DNA from 2 places in the Cupriavidus sp. GW823-FHT07B10 genome. Region 1 is predicted to be linked to the other one. Evidence: predicted binding sites of a transcription regulator. Region 1 holds the regulator's gene; the other holds the start of a gene.

Region 1 (4,584 bases):
GCCCCGGCCCGGGGGCCGCACCAACCCGCACCAACGTACCCAGACGCCCTCAAGCAACCCTGCCAACATGACTGCTTCCCTGACGACATCGTCCCGTCGACGCACCGCCCCGGCCCTGCTCGCCCTGGCCATGGCCTTCGGCCTGCTGGCCCAGCCCGCCCTGGCCGAGCGCGCGGACCGCGACAAGCCGATGGTGCTGGAGGCGGACAACGCCAGCTATGACGACGTCAAGCAGATCTATACGCTGACCGGCAATGTGGTGCTGACCAAGGGCACCATGATCCTGAAGTCCGACGCCGCCGAACTGCGCACCGATCCCGAGGGCTACCAGTTCGCGGTGGCCACCGCCAAGCCGGGCAAGCAGGCCTACATCCGGCAGAAGCGCGAAGGCGTCGACGAATACATCGACGGCTGGGGCGACCGCATCGAGTACGACGGCAAGCAGGAGTACTCCAAGCTGATCGGCAATGCCCGCATGGCGCGCCTGCAGGGCGCCAAGCAGGTCGACGAGATCCGCGGCGCGGTGCTGACCTACGACAGCCGCAAGGAGTTCTACACGGCTGCCGGCGGCGGTAGCGGCGATGCCGCGGCCGCCAATCCGTCCGGCCGCGTGCGCGCGGTGCTGTCGCCGCGCCAGGACCAGAAGGCCGGCGCCACGGGCAGCGGCGGCTCGCCGCTGGACCTGAAGCCGGCGCCCGCGCCTGCCAACAAACCCTGACGCCTGGCGCCGGCTGCGTGCATCGCATGCGGCCGGCGCCAGAAACGCCTGAACGCCAGACTGTGCCAATGACCGATACCGCAACCATCGCCGACAAGCCTTCCGTCGAAGCCTCCACCGTCCTTGCCGGCGGCAGCACGCTGGTCGTGCGCCACCTGAAGAAACGCTATGGCTCGCGCACGGTGGTCAAGGACGTCTCGCTCGACGTGAAGAGCGGCGAGGTGGTCGGCCTGCTCGGGCCCAACGGCGCGGGCAAGACCACCTCCTTCTACATGATCGTGGGCCTGGTGGCGCTGGACGAAGGGGATATCGTGCTCGACGGCGACCACATCAGCGGCCTGCCGATCCACGAGCGCGCGCGCATGGGGCTGTCGTACCTGCCGCAGGAAGCCTCGGTATTCCGCAAGCTCAACGTCGAAGAGAACATCCGCGCGGTGCTGGAGCTGCAGGTGAGCAACGGCAAGCCCCTGCCCAAGGCCGAGATCGAGCGCCGCCTGGATTCGCTGCTCGACGACCTGCAGATCGCGCACCTGCGCAACAACCCGGCGCTGTCGCTGTCGGGCGGCGAGCGCCGCCGCGTGGAAATCGCGCGCGCGCTGGCGTCGTCGCCGCGCTTCATCCTGCTGGACGAACCCTTCGCCGGCGTGGACCCGATCGCCGTGGGCGAGATCCAGCGCATCGTCAGCTTCCTCAAGGCACGCAATATCGGCGTGCTGATCACCGACCACAACGTGCGCGAGACGCTCGGCATCTGCGACCACGCCTACATCATCAGCGAAGGCACGGTGCTGGCCGCGGGCCAGCCCGAGGAAATCATCGCCAATGACGCAGTGCGGCGCGTCTACCTGGGCGAGAACTTCCGCATGTGATGCAGCGGCCTGCCATGGAGCGGCAGGCCTATTCGCGGGCGCACGTGGGCCTGCCACAGCCAGCAGCGATCAGACCGCATAAGCGATAGCAATTTCCGTTCCAACAACGGAAAGATGCGCATAGAATAGGTCGCATGAAACCGTCGCTACAGCTCCGCCTTTCCCAGCATCTGGCCCTGACCCCGCAACTGCAGCAGTCGATCCGGCTGCTGCAGCTTTCCACGCTGGAACTGCAGCAAGAGGTCGAACAGGCACTGACGGAAAACCCTCTGCTCGAACGCGAGAACGACTGGATCGAAAGCCCGCTGCGCGTGGCGGCCGACGGCTCGGTCAACCTGCAGAGCGCACCGGCGCCCGCGCCGGCAGAGCCGCAGGGCAATGGCGAGGCCCGCGCCGACGGCGCGGCTGACGACGACAGCTATGGCGACAGCGGCAACGGCGACGACTATGGCAGCAGCGACTGGAGCCTGGACGACTTTGCCCGCCGCCCCCAGGGCGACGAGGACGAAAAAACGCCGATGCAGCTGCGCGAAGCCGAGCCAACGCTGCGCGAGTACCTGATGGAACAGCTCACGCCGCTGAAGATCTCGGCGCGCGACAAGGGCCTGGCCATCTTCCTGATCGAATCGCTCGACGACGATGGCTACCTGAGCGCATCGCTTGAGGAGATCTGCACGGAGTTGCCGGAAGAACTCGAGTTCGAGATCGAGGAGGTCCACGCCATCCTCACGCTGCTGCAGAGCTTCGACCCGCCCGGCGTGGGCGCGCGCAACGCCGCCGAGTGCCTGGCCCTGCAGTTGCGGCGCCTGACGCACCCGCAGCGCGAACTGGCCCTGAACATCGTGACCAACCACCTGGAGTTGCTCGCAGTACGCGACTACACGCGGCTGAAGAAGGCGCTGCAGGTGGATGAAGCGGCGCTGAAGTCCGCACACGAACTGATCCGCTCGCTGGCGCCCTACCCCGGCCATGCATACAGCCGCCCGGAGGCGGACTTCGTGGTGCCGGACGTGTTCGTGCGCAAGGGTGGCGGCGGCTGGATCGCGCAGCTCAATCCGGATGTGATGCCGAGGCTGCGCATCAATGACATGTATGCGCAAATCCTGCGTGGCGCAAAGGGTGAGTCCGGCACCGCCGGGCTGCAGCAGAAGCTGCAGGAGGCGCGCTGGCTGATCAAGAACATCCAGCAGAGGTTCGACACAATCCTGCGTGTCTCGCAGGCCATTGTCGAGCGTCAAAAGAACTTTTTCAGCCACGGCGAAATCGCCATGCGCCCCTTGGTTTTGCGGGAGATTGCCGATACACTGGGTTTACACGAGTCAACCATCTCCCGGGTGACGACCAATAAATATATGGCAACGCCGATGGGTACTTTCGAACTGAAGTACTTCTTCGGCAGCCACGTGTCCACCGAAACCGGTGGCGCGGCTTCGTCAACGGCCATCCGCGCCTTGATCAAGCAACTGATAGGAGCCGAAGACCCGAGGAATCCCCTTTCCGACAGTCGCATTGCCGAACTGCTGGGCGAACAAGGCTTCGTTGTCGCACGCCGCACCGTTGCCAAGTATCGCGAAGCCCTGAAGATCCCCGCAGTCAATCTCCGCAAGTCTTTGTAGCCGAGCCCACCGCCTGCCTGGTGAGGCTCTTTCAGAAGGAGAAGCGCTATGAACTTCAAGATCAGTGGACACCACCTGGACATCACGCCCCCTCTGCGTGAGTACGTGGAAACGAAGCTGGAGCGAATCGTCAGGCATTTCGATCAAGTCATTGGCGTTAGTGTGCTGCTCTCTGTCGACAACCATAAGGAAAAGGACCGGCGTCAGTACGCGGAAATCAATCTACATCTCAAGGGCAAGGACATCTTTGTCGAAGCGCATCACGAAGACCTGTATGCAGCGATCGACGCACTCGTCGACAAGCTGGACCGTCAGGTGATCCGCTACAAGGATCGCGTGCAAGGCCACGACCGCGAAGCGGTCAAGTACCAGATGGCCGCAGCGCAAATGCAGCAATGACCGTGCCCGGCAGCCCCGCAGCGGGCTGCTGAATCAGGATTGAACAGGCAAGCCGCGCCAAGAAGCGCGGCTTTTTTGCGCCCTCGCGTTCCCGGTTGCCGCCGGCATGCCGCGCCCGCACTGGCGGCGCGGCCCGGCTGTGGCGCCGGAGCCGATGCTTTTCACCCGAATGAGCAAGGGTGTTCGCAAGCGCTGCGCCAAGGTGTATGCTGCGCCATACAAAGAGAGGGAATCCTGGCCGTGCCCCGCACCGGTGCACCGGCTCCCCGCCGCGGAGGCACCATTGCATCACCATGTATCTTTCTGCACCGGCTTGCCCCGTTGCGCTGCACAATGCGGGAGTAGTCGCTGCTCTATAATGGGCCGGACGCCTCCGGCCAGGCCAACGGCAGGCCGGAGCCAGCCCACTGCCCGGCGGAACGGTCCGCCCGCTAACTGAAATCCTGCGCATCGCCCATGAATCGTTTGGCCAAATTGCTGCCACCCGGCAACATCACCCTCGACGTCAGCGTCACCAGCAAGAAGCGTGTGTTCGAGCAGGCCGGGCTCCTCTTCGAGAACAACCATGGTGTGGCGCGCGCCATCGTGACGGACAACCTGTTCGCGCGCGAGTCGCTTGGATCCACCGGCCTGGGCGCCGGCGTGGCAATCCCGCACGGCCGCATCAAGGGCCTGAAGCAGCCGCTGGCCGCGTTCATGCGCCTGGCCGAACCAATTCCGTTCGAATCGCCCGATGGCAAGCCGGTATCGCTGCTGATCTTCCTGCTGGTGCCCGAACAGGCTACGCAGCAGCACCTGGAAATCCTGTCCGAAATCGCGCAACTGCTTTCCGACCGCGACATGCGTGAAGGGCTGGCCACGCTGCCCACGCCCGATGCCGTCCATCAGTTGCTGATCGCATGGCATCCCTGATCCCCTGATCCCTCAAGCGGGCCGGCACCAGACCGGGCAGGCGCCAAGGCGCTTCGCAAACCGCCCCACC
Region 2 (4,584 bases), on a different contig from region 1:
CCGTCCGGCCACAGCGCCATCGGCTGGGCCTGGGCGCTGATCCTGGCTGAGGTCGAGCCGGAACGCGCCAATGACATCCTGGCGCGCGGGCGCGCGTTCGGCCAGAGCCGCGTGGTCTGCAACGTGCACTGGCAAAGCGATGTCAACGAGGGCCGCATGATGGCCGCGGCAACGGTGGCGCGGCTGCATGCCGACCCCACCTTCCGCGCCGACCTGGACCGCGCCCGCCGCGAAGTGGCGGCGGCACGCGCCAGCGGCGCGCGCCCGTCGCGCGACTGCCAGGCGGAGAGCGCGGCGCTGGCTCCCTGATCCACCAGGTGCCGGGGCCGGCTGCTGCAGGGTTACTTCACCGGGATAACCGTGCCGGCCGGCACCGGCACGGCGGTGACGCTGTTCTGCGGGCTGCCGCTGACAATGCGGTCGGAGTACGTCAGGTACACCAGCGTATTGCGCTTGCGGTCGACCGCGCGCACGACATGCAGGGCCTTGAACAGAATCGACATGCGTTCGGAGAAGACGTTGTCCTGTTGCCGGATCGGCCCCTTGAAGGCGATCGTGGCCACCTGCCGGCAGGCGATCGATGCCTCCGGCGGGTCTTCGGCCATGCCCAGCTGGCCCTTGATGCCGCCCGTGCGGGCGCGCGACACATAGCAGGTCACGCCGTCCACCTGGGGGTCGTCATAGGCTTCGATCACGACCTTGTCGGAGCCGGTCATGCGGAAATTGGTACTGACGCTGCCGATCTCCTCGGCGTGGGCGCCCGAGGCGGCCGTCAGACAGACGACGGCCAGGACCGTGCGGATGCGATTGCAGTAGCGCTTCATGGCGGGGTATTCAGGTCACCGACGACTTGATGTCATCGTGGCGCTTTTCCATTTCCTGGCGCAGCGCGCGGCGCTGCTGGGCGGCGGCAAAGCGCTGGCGCTCCACCTCGTCGCGCGGCTCCAGCGGCGGCACCTCGGCCGGCGTGCCGTTGTCGTCCACGGCCACCATGGTGAAGTAGCAGCTGTTGGTATGGCGCACCAGCTTGCTGCGGATATTTTCCGTCACCACCTTGATGCCGATTTCCATCGAGCTGCGGCCGGTAAAGTTGACCGAGGCCAGGAAGGTCACCAGCTCGCCCACGTGGATCGGCTGGCGAAACACCACCTGGTCGACCGACAGCGTTACCACGTAGCGGCCGGCGTAGCGGCTGGCGCAGGCATAGGCAACCATGTCCAGGTACTTGAGGATGGTGCCGCCGTGGACGTTGCCGGAGAAGTTGGCCATGTCCGGCGTCATCAGCACGGTCATGGAAAGCTGGTGGGACAGATCGTTCATGATGCGGGTACGGATTGCGGGGGCGGGATTTCTGGGGCGAACCTGCGACGGCGGCATTGCCTGACTGCACGCCGGAACGCTGGCGCCGGCAGTTTAACCCGGATCGTGCCCGCCGTTGCCGGCTGCAGCCCGGTACCGGCAGGCGTGGCCGTGCCATGCAACAAAAAAGCGGCCTGCAAGGCCGCTTTTCACGCTGTGGACGCAAACTGCTTACTTCTTCTTGTTCACCGCGTCCTTGAAACCCTGCCCGGCAGAGAACTTGACCGTCTTGGCGGCCGGGATCTTGATGGTTTCACCGGTGCGCGGATTGCGGCCGGTGCGGGCGGCGCGTTTGCCGGCGCTGAAGCTGCCAAAGCCCACCAGCGTCACCGAATCGCCCTTTGCCACTGCCTTCTTGATACTGTCCAGCGCTGCGTTGAGCGCGCGCTCGGCGGCGGCATTGCTCAGTTCTGCTTCCGCGGCGATGGCCGATACCAGTTCACCTTTATTCATGGCTGATTTCCCTTGTTGGTCGTCGTCACCGATGTGCGTGCCTCGCGGCAAAGCCATCGATCGGCGCAGTCTAATCTGCCCGTCGCGCGTAGAGCAATCCCCAGTGGCACCAATGCGACAAAAAAACCCGCAAATCCTTGATTGAGGCCGGTTAGCGGGCAATTTTCCACGCTTTTCCCGCTTGCCAGAAGCCGGCTTTGCCGGGCCGTTCCGCAGCGCGGCAACGCCAGACCGGCCCGCGCGTGGGGCAAACCAGCAGCATAGGATAGATTCCCACAAATGGGGCGCCGCACCATAACGGTTCAGCCCGCGCCGCCGTTTCGCGCCATTTTGGCGCATCTGCACTATCACGGCGATGCCAGCGGCAACGCTACCAGCAGCGCCCGCCCCTGCCTGCGCGCGGCATTCCGGTGCGGTTTTACCCGACAAGGTGCACATGGCACCAGGATGCGGCCGTTGCTGGAATGCTTTTTGCGTACTCACGCTCCCATTTTGAGCATGAGGTCACTATGGACGACTGGAAGACCGGCACCGACGCCCTGTTTATCCTGCTAGGCGCCATCATGGTGCTGGCCATGCACGCCGGCTTCGCCTTCCTGGAACTGGGCACGGTGCGCAAGAAGAACCAGGTCAACGCACTGGTAAAGATCCTGGTGGATTTTGCAGTTTCGACCATCGCCTATTTCTTTATCGGCTACACCATTGCCTACGGCGTGCAATTCATGTCCGGGGCCGAAACGCTGGCGCAGAAAAACGGTTACGAACTGGTCAAGTTCTTTTTCCTGGCGACATTTGCCGCGGCCATTCCTGCGATTATCTCGGGCGGTATTGCCGAGCGTTCACGCTTCAACCCGCAACTGGTCGCCACCTTCGTGCTGGTAGGTTTTGTCTATCCGTTCTTCGAAGGCATCGCCTGGAACCAGCGCTATGGTGTGCAGGACTGGATTACGCGCGTGGCCGGCGCGCCATTCCATGACTTCGCCGGCTCGGTGGTGGTGCATGCGCTGGGCGGCTGGATCGCGCTGCCCGCGGTGCTGCTGCTGGGCGCACGGCGCGGGCGCTACCAGAAGGACGGCCGCATCAGCGCCCATCCGCCCTCAAACATCCCGTTCCTGGCGCTAGGCGCCTGGGTGCTGGCGGTGGGCTGGTTCGGCTTCAACGTCATGAGCGCGCAGACGGTCGACAAGGTCAGCGGCCTGGTGGCAATCAACTCGCTGATGGCAATGGCCGGCGGCACGCTGGCGGCCTGGGCGGCCGGACGCAACGACCCGGGCTTTGCCTACAACGGGCCGCTGGCCGGACTGGTGGCGGTGTGCGCTGGCTCGGACCTGATGCACCCGCTCGGCGCGCTGATCACCGGCGCGGTGGCCGGCGCGCTCTTTGTCTATATGTTCACGCTGGCGCAGAACAAATGGCATATCGATGACGTGCTCGGCGTGTGGCCTCTGCACGGGCTGTGCGGCGCCTGGGGCGGCATTGCCGCGGGCATCTTCGGGGCCAGGACGCTGGGCGGGTTGGGCGGTGTGTCGCTGGGCGCGCAGGCGATCGGCACCGTGCTTGGCATCGTGGTGGCGCTGGCCGGGGGCACCCTGGTATATGGCGCGCTGAAGAAGCTGGTGGGCATCCGGCTCGATGCCGAAGGCGAATTCAACGGAGCGGACCTGACCTTGCACCGGATTTCGGCAACGCCGGAACGGGAAACCAACTGGTAATGGCGTGCGGGCCGTCCTGATTTAAATTGACAAGCTGCGCAAGGCAGCTTGTCTTAACAATAATTTGCTTGCACTTCCGGTACGGCGTCTCAATAATTGCCGTGCCCATGTATTGCGCCGCAACAGCGCGCAGGGCTAGCACATTGCTGCCGGCTGAATCGGGGGATGTTGTGCCGGCGGCCGGCCGGACACCAACATGAAAGGACTACGCCGATGGATGCCACTACCTTCGATAACCTCAAGGCCCTGGTCGTCACCTACGCGACAGAATTCGGGGTCAAGATCCTGGCGGCCCTTGCCTTCTGGGTCATCGGCCGCTGGCTGATCCACTTTGTCGTGCGCATGGTGCAGAACGCGCTCGGCAAGCAGAAGGTCGATCCCACGCTGCTGCGCTATGTCGGCTCGATCGTCACCGTGACGCTGAACGTGGTGCTGGTGATCGGCATCCTCGGCTACTTCGGCATCCAGACCACGACCTTCGCCGCACTGATCGCCGCCGCTGGCGTGGCCATCGGCATGGCCTGGTCGGGGTTGATGGCGAACTTCGCTGCCGGTGCGTTCCTGGTGGTGCTGCGCCCGTTCAAGGTGGGAGACTTCGTGACGATCGGCGGCGTGACCGGAACAGTGCGCGAGATCGGCCTGTTCGCGACCTCGCTCGACACACCGGACAATGTGCAGACCGTGGTCGGCAACAACAAGATCTTCAGCGATACCATCCAGAACTTCACGGCCAACCCGTACCGGCGCGTGGAACTGAAAGCGCAGCTTGCCGGCAGCACCGACACCGCCCATGCGGCAGCGCTGCTGAAGGCCCGCATCGCGGAGATCCCCAACGTGCTGGCCGAGCCCCCGGTCGATGTCGAGATCCTGGAGTTCACGCTGGTCGGCCCGGTGCTGGCGGTGCGTCCGTACTGCCACAACGACCACTACTGGCAAGTCTATTTCGATACCAACCGCATCATCCGCGAGAGCTTCGGCCAGGCCGGCTATGCCGCACCAATGCCGGCGCAGATGGTGGTGGTGCAACAGGCTTTGGCGCAGCAGGCCGCCGCGCAACAGG

Evidence for each region. Region 1 encodes sigma-54, which starts transcription at its own class of promoters, with help from an activator protein. Its sites were predicted from a motif close to TGGCANGNAANCTGCTTT; they were not measured.
Region 2: the regulator sigma-54 is predicted to act here: its motif matches at 2,273-2,290, upstream of AC1Q6V_RS12715 (ammonium transporter).

Annotation. Positions count from the first base shown of each region.
Region 1 covers NZ_JBXAGS010000001.1:374,901-379,484, reverse strand. The annotation lists gene lptA (lipopolysaccharide transport periplasmic protein LptA) at 68-718, shown strand; gene lptB (LPS export ABC transporter ATP-binding protein) at 787-1,587, shown strand; gene AC1Q6V_RS01890 (RNA polymerase factor sigma-54) at 1,722-3,203, shown strand; gene hpf (ribosome hibernation-promoting factor, HPF/YfiA family) at 3,252-3,602, shown strand; gene ptsN (PTS IIA-like nitrogen regulatory protein PtsN) at 4,059-4,514, shown strand.
Region 2 covers NZ_JBXAGS010000005.1:66,428-71,011, forward strand. The annotation lists gene AC1Q6V_RS12695 (acid phosphatase) at 1-309, shown strand, start outside; gene AC1Q6V_RS12700 (CreA family protein) at 342-824, opposite strand; gene AC1Q6V_RS12705 (acyl-CoA thioesterase) at 835-1,320, opposite strand; gene AC1Q6V_RS12710 (HU family DNA-binding protein) at 1,531-1,812, opposite strand; gene AC1Q6V_RS12715 (ammonium transporter) at 2,322-3,524, shown strand; gene AC1Q6V_RS12720 (mechanosensitive ion channel family protein) at 3,738-4,584, shown strand, end outside.